2 regions of the Planococcus liqunii genome follow, and region 1 is predicted to be linked to the other one. Evidence: riboswitches for the same ligand, from Rfam matches in the RefSeq annotation. Region 1 holds a riboswitch; the other holds the start of a gene.
The links. Region 1 has a riboswitch for S-adenosylmethionine ahead of QWY22_RS09480 (LLM class flavin-dependent oxidoreductase). Riboswitches for the same ligand answer to the same signal wherever they lie in the genome.
Positions count from the first base shown of each region.

Region 2: it holds a riboswitch for S-adenosylmethionine, as region 1 does, so the genes downstream of both, QWY22_RS11165 (methionine ABC transporter ATP-binding protein) here and QWY22_RS09480 (LLM class flavin-dependent oxidoreductase) in region 1, are expected to answer to the same signal.

Region 1 is NZ_CP129238.1:1,863,507-1,870,871, forward strand. It holds gene nikE (nickel import ATP-binding protein NikE) at 1-75, shown strand, start outside; gene QWY22_RS09460 (hypothetical protein) at 367-552, shown strand; gene QWY22_RS09465 (hypothetical protein) at 606-806, shown strand; gene QWY22_RS09470 (hypothetical protein) at 981-1,487, shown strand; gene QWY22_RS09475 (YkuS family protein) at 1,677-2,270, opposite strand; SAM riboswitch class I at 2,467-2,575, shown strand; gene QWY22_RS09480 (LLM class flavin-dependent oxidoreductase) at 2,671-4,056, shown strand; gene cyoE (heme o synthase) at 4,298-5,194, opposite strand; gene QWY22_RS09490 (MFS transporter) at 5,457-6,635, opposite strand; gene QWY22_RS09495 (TetR/AcrR family transcriptional regulator) at 6,679-7,257, opposite strand.
Region 2 is NZ_CP129238.1:2,206,294-2,213,658, forward strand. It holds gene QWY22_RS11155 (MetQ/NlpA family ABC transporter substrate-binding protein) at 1-164, opposite strand, end outside; gene QWY22_RS11160 (methionine ABC transporter permease) at 184-855, opposite strand; gene QWY22_RS11165 (methionine ABC transporter ATP-binding protein) at 845-1,858, opposite strand; SAM riboswitch class I at 1,930-2,037, opposite strand; gene QWY22_RS11170 (tetratricopeptide repeat protein) at 2,143-3,156, opposite strand; gene QWY22_RS11175 (LLM class flavin-dependent oxidoreductase) at 3,472-4,548, opposite strand; gene QWY22_RS11180 (Bax inhibitor-1/YccA family protein) at 4,881-5,615, shown strand; gene QWY22_RS11185 (carbohydrate kinase family protein) at 5,787-6,749, opposite strand; gene QWY22_RS11190 (glycoside hydrolase family 32 protein) at 6,876-7,365, opposite strand, start outside.

The DNA of each region.
Region 1 (7,365 bases):
AAGAAATTGGTGTCTTCTATACTTCCTGAACATCCACGAAACCGGACGCTTTTAAACGGGGAAGTTTTTGTATAGTCAAGATGGGCTGATCCAAAACCATTAAGTAATGTGGTCAATGAAGTAGAACGCAAATTGAAGGATGTAGCGCTGCGAAAAAAAGACATAGCCAAAATAAGCCGCCGAAGAGAAACGATGTATGTTTCTCTTTGGCGGTTTTTGCGTTAACTTGGGGTAGGAAATAAAAGGAATTATTGGTAATCTAGAATAGCGAGAATTTCCAAAGATAAGCAGTGGATACTTTATGGAATCCAACACAATTAACGAAGGGAGCTTAATTTTTTGTTTTTAATGCAAAAGGAGGAACTTATGAAGCAACGCCTAGAACTTTCAATCATTTATTTTTTTGTACTAGGTTCTGTATCGATTTCCAGTATGGGCTTTATAAGCCAAACGGTACAGTCTGTATTTTTCGGAATCGGAATGTCCGCTTTATTCGTTATCGGAATCATGAACATCTATAAATATATCCAAAAAACTTCTGCAAGCAAGTAAGGGAGGCGCATCGAATGGAGATGCAATTTGGACTTTGAAGGAGGGACACTGAAATGGAAAGGTTCGAGATGAGTTTTAAGAACAAGCGGGTGCGGATCTGGTTTTCGGTGATTTTGCCAATAACTGTATTGGCAATTCTTTTATATATTTTTCTTCCTGCTGAGATGCAAATAGTTCCGACACTGCTCTTAATGGGCACGTTAGTCGTCTACTATGCCTGGGTTTTTATGAGCCAAAGGAAGAATAAAGGCTGAGTAAGAAATCGGAGTAGGGCCTAAATCTCTTGAATAGAAAGTGTGAGTTAAAGAAGAAACAAGCCGAAAGTATTTTTGATTTTCGCTATGGGAATAATTGCAGGTTTTATCATTTCGTATTTTTTTAGAATCTAAAAAAATAGTGTTTCTTGATAAGTGGAAAGGAAGAATGCATTGAAAAGAATAGAAGAACAATTTGGCATCTTGTTTTCCGCGGAGCAAAGCCCTTATTTTCAAGCGGAAGAAGAGCATCGAATGGTTATCCAGCATCAAGAATTAAAAGAAAGAGCGGGTTTTGTGCAGAGAACCACTACTTTCTTGTTTGAAGAGGATTCACGAATTGATATGACCTTTCTAAAATCCTATATGCCGTACGGTTTTAAGAAGCCCCGCTTCTTTGAGAAGCAGGCGTTGCACCAGGCATTTGTTATCCGAAATTGGAAAGAGGAATATATAGACAGGCAAGAATCCGAAGCAATCTTGCATTACGCCACGGTAAAGTCAGTTTCTTCAGAAGAAGTTTTTCAATATGTAAAAGGAATAATAAAAGGGAAGCAGCCCTCTTTGATCGCCTTCTATAATGACCGCTACATGCTTGAGGTGAACAGTGATGAAGTGGTGATCATTGCTAAAAATAAAGAAGACCTAACTGTGCTGAAGAAATTTTTGCAGAAGGAATGAAACTCATGGAAAATTATCAATTATGACGCACACCACTTATTATTTTGTTTACTTCAATACTAACTTCCTATCTTTTATGCAGGATAGAGGTAGAGAGTGTAATGAATTATGACAACAAAAAACACCGAAGCTGCCGGAACGGCGGCTTCGGTGTTTCCGAGTTGCTATTCTTTTCAAAGCCGAATCTGCTTAATTAAGCATAGAAGAATCGGTTGAGTCGGTTGTGCTTGTAGACGTTTTGCTGTTATCGCCTTCTTTAGAGCTTGATACTTTATCTTTCACTTGATTTGTTGCGTCTGTCGCTTTTTCTTTTGCCTGTGTTGCCAGTTCAGTCGCTTTCTCTTTTACTTGGGCGATTTTTCCGCTGCCGTCGCTTGAAGAATTGCTGCTGGCTAATTTATCTTTTACGGTTACTTGCAATTCTTTCCCGCTTTTTGGTGCCATTAAAAGGGCAAGGGTTGATCCGATTGCTGCTCCGCTTAAAAGACCTGCGAAGAATCCGCCGCCGGATTTGCCTTTTGCCGCGTTTGGCTGGCCGCTGATCTTGCCTGCTCGCTGAAGGCGTTCTTCCACTTCAGCCACAATTTCTTTGACGGAACTGCCGCTTACTTCTACAAGCGAGCCTTCAAAGCTAAGGTAATCATAGCTGTCTGAGTTGCGGGCAACGATTACGTCATAGCGGATAGCATCCGTTTTCTGATTGACCATATCGGCCTGGTATCCTTTTTTCTGCAAAGCTTTCTGAATGTCGGTAAATGGATGTTCTACTGCGATTCTTGGCATATTATCTACCTGCTTTCTATTAGAGTCATGACAGTCTTTTTCCCTCTTTCACCCTGTTCTTAAACATAAGGCGTATTTTAAGGTGAAAAAAGCTTGAAATCGATGAAAAAAAATATCCAAGTAAACGAATAAGAATGATAAAATTAAACGTTGACTTCCAGTAGTTTTAATATTATGATTACTTTCAACTTCATAAATCTTATCCAGAGAAGCCGAGGGACTGGCCCGTTGACGCTTCAGCAACCTCTGACATTTGTCAGAAAGGTGCTAATTCCAGCCAGGATTTTATTCTTGGGAGATAAGAGCGGGGCGGTAGCGATACATAACCTTCTTTTCTCTTTCCGGGAAAAGAAGGTTATTTCTTTTTGCCAAAATAACGCAACTAAAGGAGTGGGAAAGTATGACACGCAAACGGATTTATTTGAACGCTTTTGACATGAACTGCGCCGGCCACCAGTCGCCGGGGCTCTGGACACATCCGGAAGACCAGTCCCATCGGTACAAAGACAGTGAATATTGGATTGAGCTGGCGAAACTTTTGGAGAAAGGCAAGTTTGATGCTATTTTCCTTGCCGATGTCCTCGGTACATATGATGTCTACAACGGTTCAAGAGACGCTACCGTCCGGCAAGGAGCCCAGTCGCCGGTCAATGATCCTTTGCTCGTCGTGCCGCTCATGTCTGCCGTAACCAAACATTTAGGCTTCGGTGTCACGGCTTCTGTTACGCATGAGCATCCCTATACCTTTGCGCGCCGGATTTCAACACTTGACCATTTGACAAAAGGCCGGGTCGGCTGGAATATCGTGACTTCTTATTTGAAGAGCGCTGCGCTGAATATTGGGAAAGAAGATCAGATCAAGCACGATGAACGCTACGACATTGCCGAAGAGTATTTGGAAGTTTGCTATAAATTATGGGAGTCGAGCTGGGAAGATGATGCAGTTGTGGTAGACAAAGCGAGCGGCATCTACGCCGATCCCGGTAAAGTGCATGACATAAACCACGAAGGGAAATATTATAAAGTGCCGGGTGCACATTTAACGGAACCGTCGAAACAGCGGACGCCGGTGCTTTACCAGGCGGGGGCATCCAAGAAAGGCGTAGCGTTTGCCGGGAAGCATGCCGAATGCGTCTTTATCGGTCCGCCGAATATCGATATTGCCAGACAGACCGTCGATAAAATCCGGGCGGAAGTGGCAAATGCCGGCCGAAATCAAGAAGATGTGAAGATTCTGTCCTTAATTACACCGATTGTCGGCAAGACAGAAGAAGAAGCGCATGCCAAATATGAAGATTATAAGAGCCATATCAGCCATGAAGGGGCACTGGCTTTATTTGGTGGATGGACGGGCGTCGATTTGTCCGGCTACGCACCGGAGCAGCCGCTTGAATACATCGAAAACGATGCGATCCAATCCGCTTTAGAGAATTTCACAAAAATCCTCCCTGGCAGAAAACCGACCGTCAATGACATTAAGGAATATGTCGGCATCGGCGGACTGGGGCCATTTACGGTCGGTTCTCCGGAACAAGTGGCGGACACATTGGAACAATGGGTAGAGGAATCCGGCGTCGACGGCTTTAACATCGCCTATGCGGTTACGCCGGGGACATTTTCCGACTTTATCGAACTGGTCGTGCCAATCCTGCAGGAACGCGGCCTTGTCCAAAAAGAATACCAGGGCAGTTCTTTGAGGGATGCCTTGTTTGAAAAAGGAGACCATTTATTGCCGGCTCACACAGGCAAACAATACATGCGGATTCCAGCCTCGGTTGACAGCTAAATTCACTTGCGAAAAAGAAGGTGGAAAAGCTTGGTATTCAGCTTTTCCTCTCATTTTGTTTGTATCTATTCCCACGCGTTCATGGTTGATTTTGATACGTCTCGTTGATTTGATGGATGATCATGTGGAGCTGCAGTAAGTGCCGTCTTTATTCCAACACAAAAACCCCATTAGCGAAGCGGCAATCAACGTGAGAAAACCCCTCACAATTTATTTTGTGAGGGGTTTTCTTAGCGTTTATTTATAAAGCGTTCAGAATCAGTCCAATTGAAGAATAAATAATGACCGTAGAGAAAATCATCATCATGTGAACCAGGGAAAACAGGAACATTTTATTTGCCCAGACTTCAATTGTCATGCTGCGGGAGCCAAACAAGCTCAGTCCCAGCCAAATCAAGCCAAGAATCAGTGACATCAAAGTCAAGCCAAGGCTTAAAGGGAGGAACAAAAAGCTGGAGAGCACCAGCAGCACCAAGTAGATATTGCTTTGAAGATACGTGCGTTTTGCGCTTTTGACAACGGGAAGCATCGGAATGCTTGCTGCTGCGTAATCTTCTTTTTTGCGGATCGCAATGGCGTAAAAATGGGGCATTTGCCAGATTACCATGATCAAAAATAATGCCCAGCATGCCGGATGCCAGATGTCAGGAGCTACGGCAGCCCAGCCGATTAAAGGCGGGATGGCCCCTGAAATGCTGCCCACTTCGGTATTCCAGATGGTATGGCGCTTGGTCCACATCGTGTAGGGAATCACATAGAAAAAGACCCCTAGAAATCCAAGGAACGCCGCCAAGGGAGAGGCGAAATACAATAAGCCCAAACCGGCCAGCAATAACAAGACCGCCACTATAGCCACCCGTTTAATTGAAATGGTCCCGGTCACCGTTGGGCGTACTTTCGTGCGGGCCATCAAGGCATCAATGTCGCGGTCGTAGAGGTTGTTGAAGGCACCGGATGCTGCAATGATTGCTGCAGTTCCTGCAAATGCCAGCAAGATGTTCCCAATGTTATCGGTAAAGCTATATTGATAGGTGTACAATGCGAGCATCAATCCAGCGATCATCGGTATCAGATTCGACTTGATGATTCCTGTTTTGACGACTTGGGCCCATAATGTTTTCTTTGATTGTTTTGTCATTTAATCTCTAGCCTCTTTCATATCCACGAAGGCCACTGTAACTCAGATGATTGTTCGGATTCTTTAAATCTCATATGTGTACAATCAATTTCACGCAGTTCAGTAAGACGTCGTTCATACTCTTGCTTTCTGTATCCAACAACTAAGTATACATGAAATAACAGTTAAAGTTGGTTAAAACATATCGACAATTTCTAAAGAAGGCGTTCACTTTACTTTCTTTACTATTGCGACGATTCATTTCACACAAAAAAGCAGCGAATTAATTCGCTGCTTCTTGAGGGATTTGCTTTGGTGTTTTCCAGGCAAACGTCAAAGCAATGCCGATGGCAAGCGTGACTGTCGCAAAATAGAATGGATAGTTCAAATCGATATCGAAAAGGATCCCCCCGATAATTGGGCCAATAATGTTCCCGATGCTTGTGAACATCGAGTTCATGCCGCCGACAAAACCTTGTTCATTTCCGGCGATCCGGGACAGATAAGTCGTAACCGCCGGCCGCATCAAATCGAAACCGACAAACACCACCATCGTCACGAGCAAAATTGCCCAGTAGCTGGTCACATAAGTCAAGATCAGGACAAGAGCGGTAGAGACGATCAAACTGTAGCGGATCAAGCGGATTTCTCCCCACCAGCGCGTAAAGCGGTCGAAAAAGCCGACTTGCACGATGACTCCGACGATTGCACCAAGTGAAATGACGATGGCGATATCCTGCGGTGTGAAGCTGAATTTGTGGTCCACAAACAAAGCAAACAGCGACTCGAAAGATGCGAGTCCGAATGAGGAAATCAGGATGACCATAAAGGCGATAAAATACATGGGTGAGAAAATGCGGCCGAATCCCGTTTTCTGTTCACCGTATAAATTCTCTTCCTGTTTTTGGCGTTCCGGTTCTTTCAGCAGCACAAACGATAGGAACATCGCAAACAGCCCGAAGCCTGCCGCAAAGAAAAAGGGAAGGCGTGTGCCGATTTCTGCCAGAAACCCGCCGATGCCCGGCCCGATGATAAAACCCGTTGAAATGGCTGCTGACATATAGCCGAGCGCTTTCGGCCGTGTTTTGAGTGTCGTGATGTCTGCGATATAAGCGGTAACTGCCGGCATGATGAAGGCAGCACTGACGCCGCCAAGCAGGCGCGACACAAACAGCACTTCAACCGATTGCCCGAGGCCGAATAACAATTCGGACAAACTGAATACAAATAATCCCAGTACAATCAAAGGTTTACGGCCGTACTTGTCAACGGCTCGTCCGGCAAGCGGCGAAACGACCAGCTGCGCCAGCGCAAAAGCGGATACCATATAGCCGACAACCGTACCTGAAATATTCAATTCGTTCATGATGGTTGGAGTCACCGGGATGACCAATCCGATTCCTAAAAATGCGATAAATAAATTCAACAGCAAAATAGATAAAACCAATTTGTAATTCTTCATAAATAAACCTCTTTTACATTTTTTCAATTACTAAAATAAAGCTTTATGCGCGGACCAGGCCGCGCCAAAAAATCGGCCATACCGCTTCATACCGCTTCAGGTATGCAGCTTCGCCGCTGTACACCAGTTCTGTGATGGTCCCTTCAATGACGGTGATAAATGCCAAAGCACAGCTGGAGAAATCGTCGGAGTAAAGGATACCTTCACGGCGTTCGCGTTCTCTCATGACGCGGGTAAAGTGCCGGTGCATGCTGTCGAACAGGGGATTGATCAACTCGCCGATTTCTTTCTCGAGGCGGGCAGGAGGAAAGTACATCGTCCGGAGGATAAACTTCATATGGTCATTGCCTTCTAAGTCCTGGATAAACCATTTAAAATAACCGCGCAGCAAATTTTCGAGCGGCTCTTCTTTCATTTGCTTAAAGTAGCCGGCCAAATGGTTTCTTTCCCTTTCCAAGGCATAGGTCAATGCGGATAAAAACAACTCATCTTTGCCGGCGTAATGGGCATAGATCGAAGGTTTTTTGATGCCTACAGCTTCTGCAATTTTGCCAAGAGACGCGCCTTCGTATCCTTCGTTGGCAAACTGGACAAGCGCCGTTTGCAAAATTTCTTTTTTCATACGTTCACCTTCCTAACGGTCGTTAGTCTACTATCGCACAATAGGAGCTGAAGGTCAAAAGATTAAGCAGCACTTTCAGCAATAATATTTAGTCGATCTTATCCCCTA
Region 2 (7,365 bases), 340 kb from region 1:
TCTTCAAGCGCCGGTTTAAACGCTTCGTTCAGCATGTCGCTGTATGGACCGGCGGTGCCACCCAGTTTGATGGATTTCGAGTCGGCGCTGGATTCTTCTTCACCGCAAGCAGCGAGCAAAGTCAGTAAAACAAGTAGGATTGCTGGCAATAAAAATTTCTTCATGTGAGTTTCTCTCCCTTTTTTATCGTTTGTCTATTGCTTTTGACGTCCAGTCACCCAATTGCTGAAGGATTTGGACGAGAACAATTAAAATGACGACGGTGACGATCATGATTGTATTGTCGTAGCGGTAATAGCCGAAGCGGATCGCCAAGTCGCCGATGCCGCCGCCTCCGACGACGCCAGCCATCGCGGAATACGCAACGAGTGAAATGATGGTGATTGTAATCCCTTGGACAATGCCGGCTTTCGCTTCCGGCAGCAGCACGTCTTTGATGATCATCCACGGGGTGGCTCCACAAGCAACGGCCGCTTCAATGACCCCTTTATCAATTTCACGCAGCGAAGTTTCAACGATGCGGGCGAAGAACGGAATCGCCGCAACCGACAACGACACGCTGGCTGCTGCCGGCCCGATGGTCGAATCCACCAACATCTTTGTCAATGGAATCAATGCCACCAGCAAGATGATAAACGGAATCGAGCGGATCATGTTGACCACAAAACCCAATACCGATTTCACAAAACGGTTTTGCAAAAACAAGCCTTTGTCGGTGACAAACAACACGATGCCAAGCGGCAAGCCGATGACAATGGCAATCGCGAGCGAGACGCCGATCATATACAAGGTTTCGCCGAACGCTTTCGAGATGTCCGGCCACAATTCCATCATATGCTGAAAATCAAATCCCATTTGAAATCACCTCCACAGTTGCTCCCCGGCCTTCCATATAAGTGATGGCGCGGTGGATATTGTCCGGTCTTCCTTGAATTTCCATCAGGAACAAGCCAAGCGGCTTTTCCTGGATGTACTCGATTGAACCATGAAGGAAATTGCCTTTGACATCGAAATGCTGCACCGTATCGGTGATGATGCCTTCTCCGGCAACGGCGCCTTTGAACTGCACTTTGATGACGCTGCCGGTGCAGGCTGCCAGAATCGGCTGCGGCACATCGAACGACACGACTGAAGAGATGAATTCCTTTGTGAGTTCTGCTTTCGGATCCGAAAACAAATCGTAAACGCCGCCTTCTTCAATGACCCGGCCGTCCTGCATGACCGCCATGCGGTCGCAGATTTCCTTGACGACATTCATCTCGTGGGTGATGAGAACGATCGTGATATTCAGTTCACGGTTGATCCTTTTCAACAGCCGCAAAATGGAAAGCGTCGTATTCGGGTCGAGTGCGGACGTCGCTTCGTCACACAGGAGTACCGATGGATTGTTCGCCAGCGCCCGGGCAATGCCGACACGCTGCTTTTGCCCGCCGCTCAGTTGCGCGGGATAGACGTCCCGTTTATCGGTCAAGCCGACCATCTCGAGCAGTTCGTCGACCCGTTTGGCGATCTGGTCTTTTGGCAGTTTCGCCGCTTTCAAAGCGAAGCCGACATTTTCCCCGACCGTCTTTTGGCTGATCAAGTAGAAATGCTGAAAAATCATGCCGATTTTCAACCTTGCCTGGCGCAGCCCTTCGCCTTTCAGCTGGGTGAGGTCAAGGCCGTCCACTTTGATTTCGCCGCTTGTCGGACGCTCCAGCAAGTTCATGCAGCGGAGCAGCGAGCTTTTCCCGGCTCCTGAGTAGCCGACGATGCCGAACACTTCTCCTTCGTTCACGGTCAGAGAGACATTGTCCACGCCGGTAACGGTGCCTTTTTTTGTTTTGTAGTCCTTCGTAAGATTCGTGATGCTGATCATGGTGGGGTCCCTCCTTTTTTGGCCATTAAAAAATGCCTCTTTCATTTAGAAAGAAGCACCATAACGGAATAGGTTTATCTCTCAGAATGAAATCATTCTGCAGGAATTAGCACCTTACAGATCACTCTGTAGGTTGCTGGACGTCATCGGGCCTGTCCCTCAGTCTCTCTTGATAATGTTCCTTATGTAATTGGTTTTAACTTGGTTCTAATAGTAGTCAACATTTTGGCTGCTGTCAAACCTTTTTTTGAAAAGGTTCAATTATTGAATTTCATTATATATTATTACAGGGACATTTCTTCATCAACCCGGTCAATCACGACAAACGGCATCGAGCCGTCAAAATAAAAGCCGTAATCCTCGTCTTCTGCGGTCTGGATCGCTGAAGGAATTTCCATTTCCATCAGTATTTGCTTCACTTCTGCCATTACCAGCAAAAACGTTTCTTCGGGAACCCCGGTAACCACATGGGTGAATAAAAAATAGTCTTTCAAAGCTAAAGGCGTTGCGGCTTGCCCTCTCCGGGTCTTCATCAACAGGTAGCGAAGCAGATTCGCCTGTACCGGCGCTAATTTCTCGGAAATACCGTTGTAAGTCAAGACGGCGCCGAATTTATTGAACTTCAGCGAAATGACATCCTGCATCGGCGCTTCGACGCTTTCTTCTTTCGAACAAAGCACGGAGCCAAACGGTGTGGTAATGCGGTAAGCCTGGCTCTTCAGCATACCATCGTTGTAGCAAAGCTGGGTGGACAGCGAAGTGGCATGCTCGGCGCTGGCCATAAAATCCATGGCTGTCACTTCGCCCCGGATTGCCGGATGAAGCGCGCAATTAGCAATATACAAGACGGCACGGCTGATTTGCTCCGCATTCATCAGGAAACGCTCATCGGTATAAAAAGTCTGGCTGTTCAGCGCTTGCTGGAGAAACGCCGCCGCATCAAAGAAAGCTCCTGAACGGTAAGCCAAAAATCCCAAACGGTAAGCGGCAATCGGGTTTTGCGAGTCATAGGAAAGAACTTTTTTCAGGACTTTCTCGGAATCTTCGTAAATGGTGCGGTCACTGCCAGAAACAGCTGCGCCGTAGCGCAATAGGTAAGACACCAACTTTTTCTTGATGAAGGTGTAATATTCCCGGTAATCTTCATCCTCTTGCACTAGCGCTTCTAATTGACGGTGCATAGCCTCATATACTTCTATTTTAGAATAGCTTAAACTGCCGAGCCTCGTTTCACCGAGGCCCAGCAGTTCTTGCTCTAATTCTTCTAGTTCTTCTAAACTGATTCCCTGAAAGCTCATGACGTTCCTCCTGAACAAAACTAATCGACTCAAAATTAACAAAAAACCTCTATATAAAATAATATTATGATTTAATAAAAAATAAAATAAGATAAATTTTACATTTTTAATAAACTTGCATCGTTTTTTATGATACCAATGCTAAGAAAGATTAACAATAGGGCAAAAGATAATTTTATTGTAAAAGAATTTTTTAAGTTTTTCAAAAATATGTCTTTTTCCCTACGAAATCAAAAGCAGCCCTAGCTTTCCGTTTTGGAAGCTGGGGCTGCTTATAGCGATAGTCTTTGGATCGTCAAAGATTTTGACTTCATTCTAGACCGGTGCCACCATACGGCCGATTTCTTTCCCAAGAATCGGCACTACTTGAGCAGCCAGCATTTCGATGTTTTCCTGCACCTTGCCGAACGGTATGCCGCCAATATCCATTTGGGCCATAAAGCGCCTGTGGCCGAACAATTCCTGCTGCCGGATTATTTTCTTTGCAACGTGTTCCGGGCTCCCGACAAACAAAGCGGTTTCCGGACCCGCTAACTGTTCAAAATCATTCCGTGTCATTCGCGAACTCATTCCGCGCTGGCGATTGACGTAGTTCCAGTAGTTGGCATAGTACGGATAAAACTCCTCTTTCGCTTGCTCTGTAGTTTTTGCCAGATAAGCGTGGCCGGTCACTCCGACTTGCAGCGATGCGGGCGAATGGCCCGCTTCGATTCCCGCCTGCCGATAGATATCGACAAGCGGCTTAAACCGTATGGGATCGCCTCCAAGAATAGCAAGCGCCATTCCGACGCCCATGCGTCCGGCGCGGGCTGCACTTTCAGGCGTTCCGCCAACCCCAATCCAGATGGGAAGTTTGCTTTGCAATGGCCGGGGCGCAATTTCCGCGTGGTCTATTGGTGATCGGAATTTACCTTTCCACGAAACAATGTCGCTGTCGTTCAGCTTCATTATTAACTCCATATGTTCACTAAAGAGCTCATTATAGTCTTTCACGCTGTATCCAAACAGAGGAAACGATTCAATGAAAGCTCCTCGGCCAGCCAAAATCTCAGCACGGCCGCCGGAAACCAAATCCAAAGTTGCAAAGTCTTCGTACAACCGGACCGGATCAAGTGTACTCAAGACACTGGTTGCACTTGTCAAGCGGATTTGTTCGGTCGCTTGGGCAATTGCAGCCAGCACGACCGCAGGCGAAGAAACCGCGTAATCCAGGCGGTGATGCTCACCTACCCCGAAGATATCGAGGCCAGCCCGGTCCGCCAGTTTTCCCGCTTCTATAATTTCGTCCATCCGCTGTTTGGGGCTGATCATTTCTCCTGTCAGGGGATTCGGTCCGATATCCGCTAACGTGTAGATTCCGACTTCAAAGCCTTGTTGTTTTAATTTAGCCACTTAATTCGCTCCTTCTTACGCTGCCGTCCGCAACGGCAAATTATTAGTTACTTTATGTAACTTACTATAGTATGATTATCTGACTATGTCAAACCTTCGTCTTGCGGAACCAGTTTTTGTGCCGTTTTCCATTTTTTTTAGACACAACTGCAACACAACTTTTTAAAAAAGTTCTGCTAAAATCTGATTGAATGAAACTTTTGCCGCGTTCCATACGTAACAACAACAAAGAAACATTTTCAACGATTTGAAATTAAATTTATTCAGGTTTGATTCCCTGGAATTTAAGGAATACTATGAACCTGTTTTTAAAATTAAAGGAGACGATTGATGTGAGAAGTGGAAACCCGAGTTTAAAAGATGAAGTATTTGAAAAAGGCGGTTACACCAATTCTGGCCGCACGATGACCATTCAAGGAACGGTCAATAAGACCTTTATATTATTGCTTTTGGTATTAGCGACAGCGGTCTATTCCTGGAATCAGTACTTGAGCAATCCTGAAACCATCCTGCCCTTGATCCTGGTCGGCGGCATCGGCGGCTTTGTCGTCGCGATGGTTACGATTTTCATGCCGAAAGCGGCACCGTTTACAGCTCCGCTTTATGCATTGCTGGAAGGCTTGTTCATCGGGGCGATTTCCGCCCAGTACGAAGTGCAATACGGCGGCATCGTGTTCCAGGCCGTTCTGTTGACCATTGGGGTGCTTTTGAGTTTACTGCTTGCGTATAAGTCGGGATTCATCAAAGTAACGCAGAACTTCCGCTTGGGCGTAGTGGCTGCAACCGGCGCAATCTTCGTTGTGTATCTGATCTCGTTTGTCGGCAGCTTTTTCGGTTTTAACATCCCGCATTTGCACGAATCGACGCCGCTTGGCATTATCATCAGCATCGTCATTGTCATCATTGCCGCTTTGAATTTGGTGCTGGACTTCGATTACATCGAAAAGGCTTCCGAAAAACGCGTGCCAAAGTATTTCGAATGGTACGGAGCATTTGGCCTGCTGGTAACACTGGTTTGGCTGTATCTTGAAATTCTTCGTCTGCTTGCTAAATTGCGCGACAGATAAAACAGCGGATAACAAAACAGCCGACTTCCCTCGTTTCAAAGAGGAAGTCGGCTGTTTTTATTTTCTCTAAAAAAAGCAGCGCTTTAAAAGTAAATCCAAAACTTTGGTCCGCTCGCTCCAGTAGCGGCATCCAACGCCTAACAAGCCAAGTTGAACTGCCATTTTGCCTATTCAGTTTCTTCCTTCAAGCAGTTGCCTAGCCTCGTCGAGAGAAGGGATTGCCGGAATCGCCCCTTTTTTAGTGGTCCCCAAAGCCGCGACCGCATTGGCGAATAAAATCATTGCTTCCAGTTCTTCAGTTTTTATTGCCTCCCACGAAACATCTTTCTGAAGAAATTGATGCAAAAAAGCACCGAAGAACAGATCGCCTGCTCCTGTGGTATCGATTGTACCCACTTGAAATCCGGTCATGTGTCCCGTACCTTTTCCAAATCGGTAGAAACAGCCATTGACACCCAACGTAACTAAGACAACTTTCAATTCGAACTTCTCAAACAAAAATTGGGATCCTTCTTCCAGATCACGAATGCCCGTAGTAAATTCCAATTCTTCATCAGATAGTTTCAAAACATCCGCATACTGCATGCCTTCAAGAATCGTTTCTTTTGCCTGGCTTAAACTTTCCCAGAGCGCCGGACGCAGGTTCGGATCAAATGAAATTAAAACATCTTTCTCTTTTGCCGCATGCAGTGCCTTTAATGTGGCCGTCTTGGCCGGTTCATGTGTCATCGAAAGCGAACCGAAATGAAAGATCTTTGCCTGTTGCACCAATTCAACATCAACTTCCTGTTCCTGCAGCATGATGTCAGCTCCGGGAGAACGGTAGAATTGGAAAGAACGGTCACCGTCTTCCTTCAGATGCACAAACGCCAAAGTGGTATTTACATCTTTTGAATAGATTAAGCCTTGCGTATCAATTCTATTTTTCTGGAGCGTCTCCCTTAAAAAAGAGCCGAATTGGTCATTTCCCACTTTTCCTATAAATGCGGTCGTTGTATTGAATTTGGCCAGCGTGGCAAGAACATTCGCGGGTGCTCCGCCAGGGTTCGATTCAAACAAGGCATTTCCATTTGCCGACTTTCCAGCTGGTGTAAAATCGATCAGGAGTTCACCAAGTGCGACGACGTCCACCATATTCCATTCCCCCTTTAGTCTATGCTGCATAAATGGTGAGTAAACCGAATAAGGAAACCCGCTTTTTCGCGGTTCCAGCTTCTTTACAAAGCCACCGGCCGAAATTGCTTCGGCCAGTGGCTTGTGTTACAACTCTTTCGGATTGCGCAAATCCCACTTTTCAAGCGTTGCATCAACCCGCCCATCTGCAGTGATGAATACATCTACATCATTTGCTTCAGCAAAGAACCGGGCCGTAAACACTTCCTCTCCTCCATTGACAAACAACTCAATCGAGCTGGTGTCGAGGAAGATATGAAGATCTTCAAGCTTATCCAAAAAGCAGCTGCGGCTTTCAATCTTGCCATCGATGAACCGCTTTCTCTCTAAGGTCAAGCGCTTCATATGCTGAATATAGACGATTGACAAGTTTTTTCGGATTTCGATTTTTACTGTGTCGGCGAGATTTTGGTGGAAACAGGCTTTGATTTCACTGACTGTCCCGGCCAGTTCTGGCCAAGTTTTTGTTTCATCTTCGATGCTTGTTTTGCACTGGAACCCATTCGCCTCCCGCAGCTTTTGGAGTTCTTGCACCGGCTTTTGAATAATCCGGTTGTTTTTCAGTTCGATTTCCCGG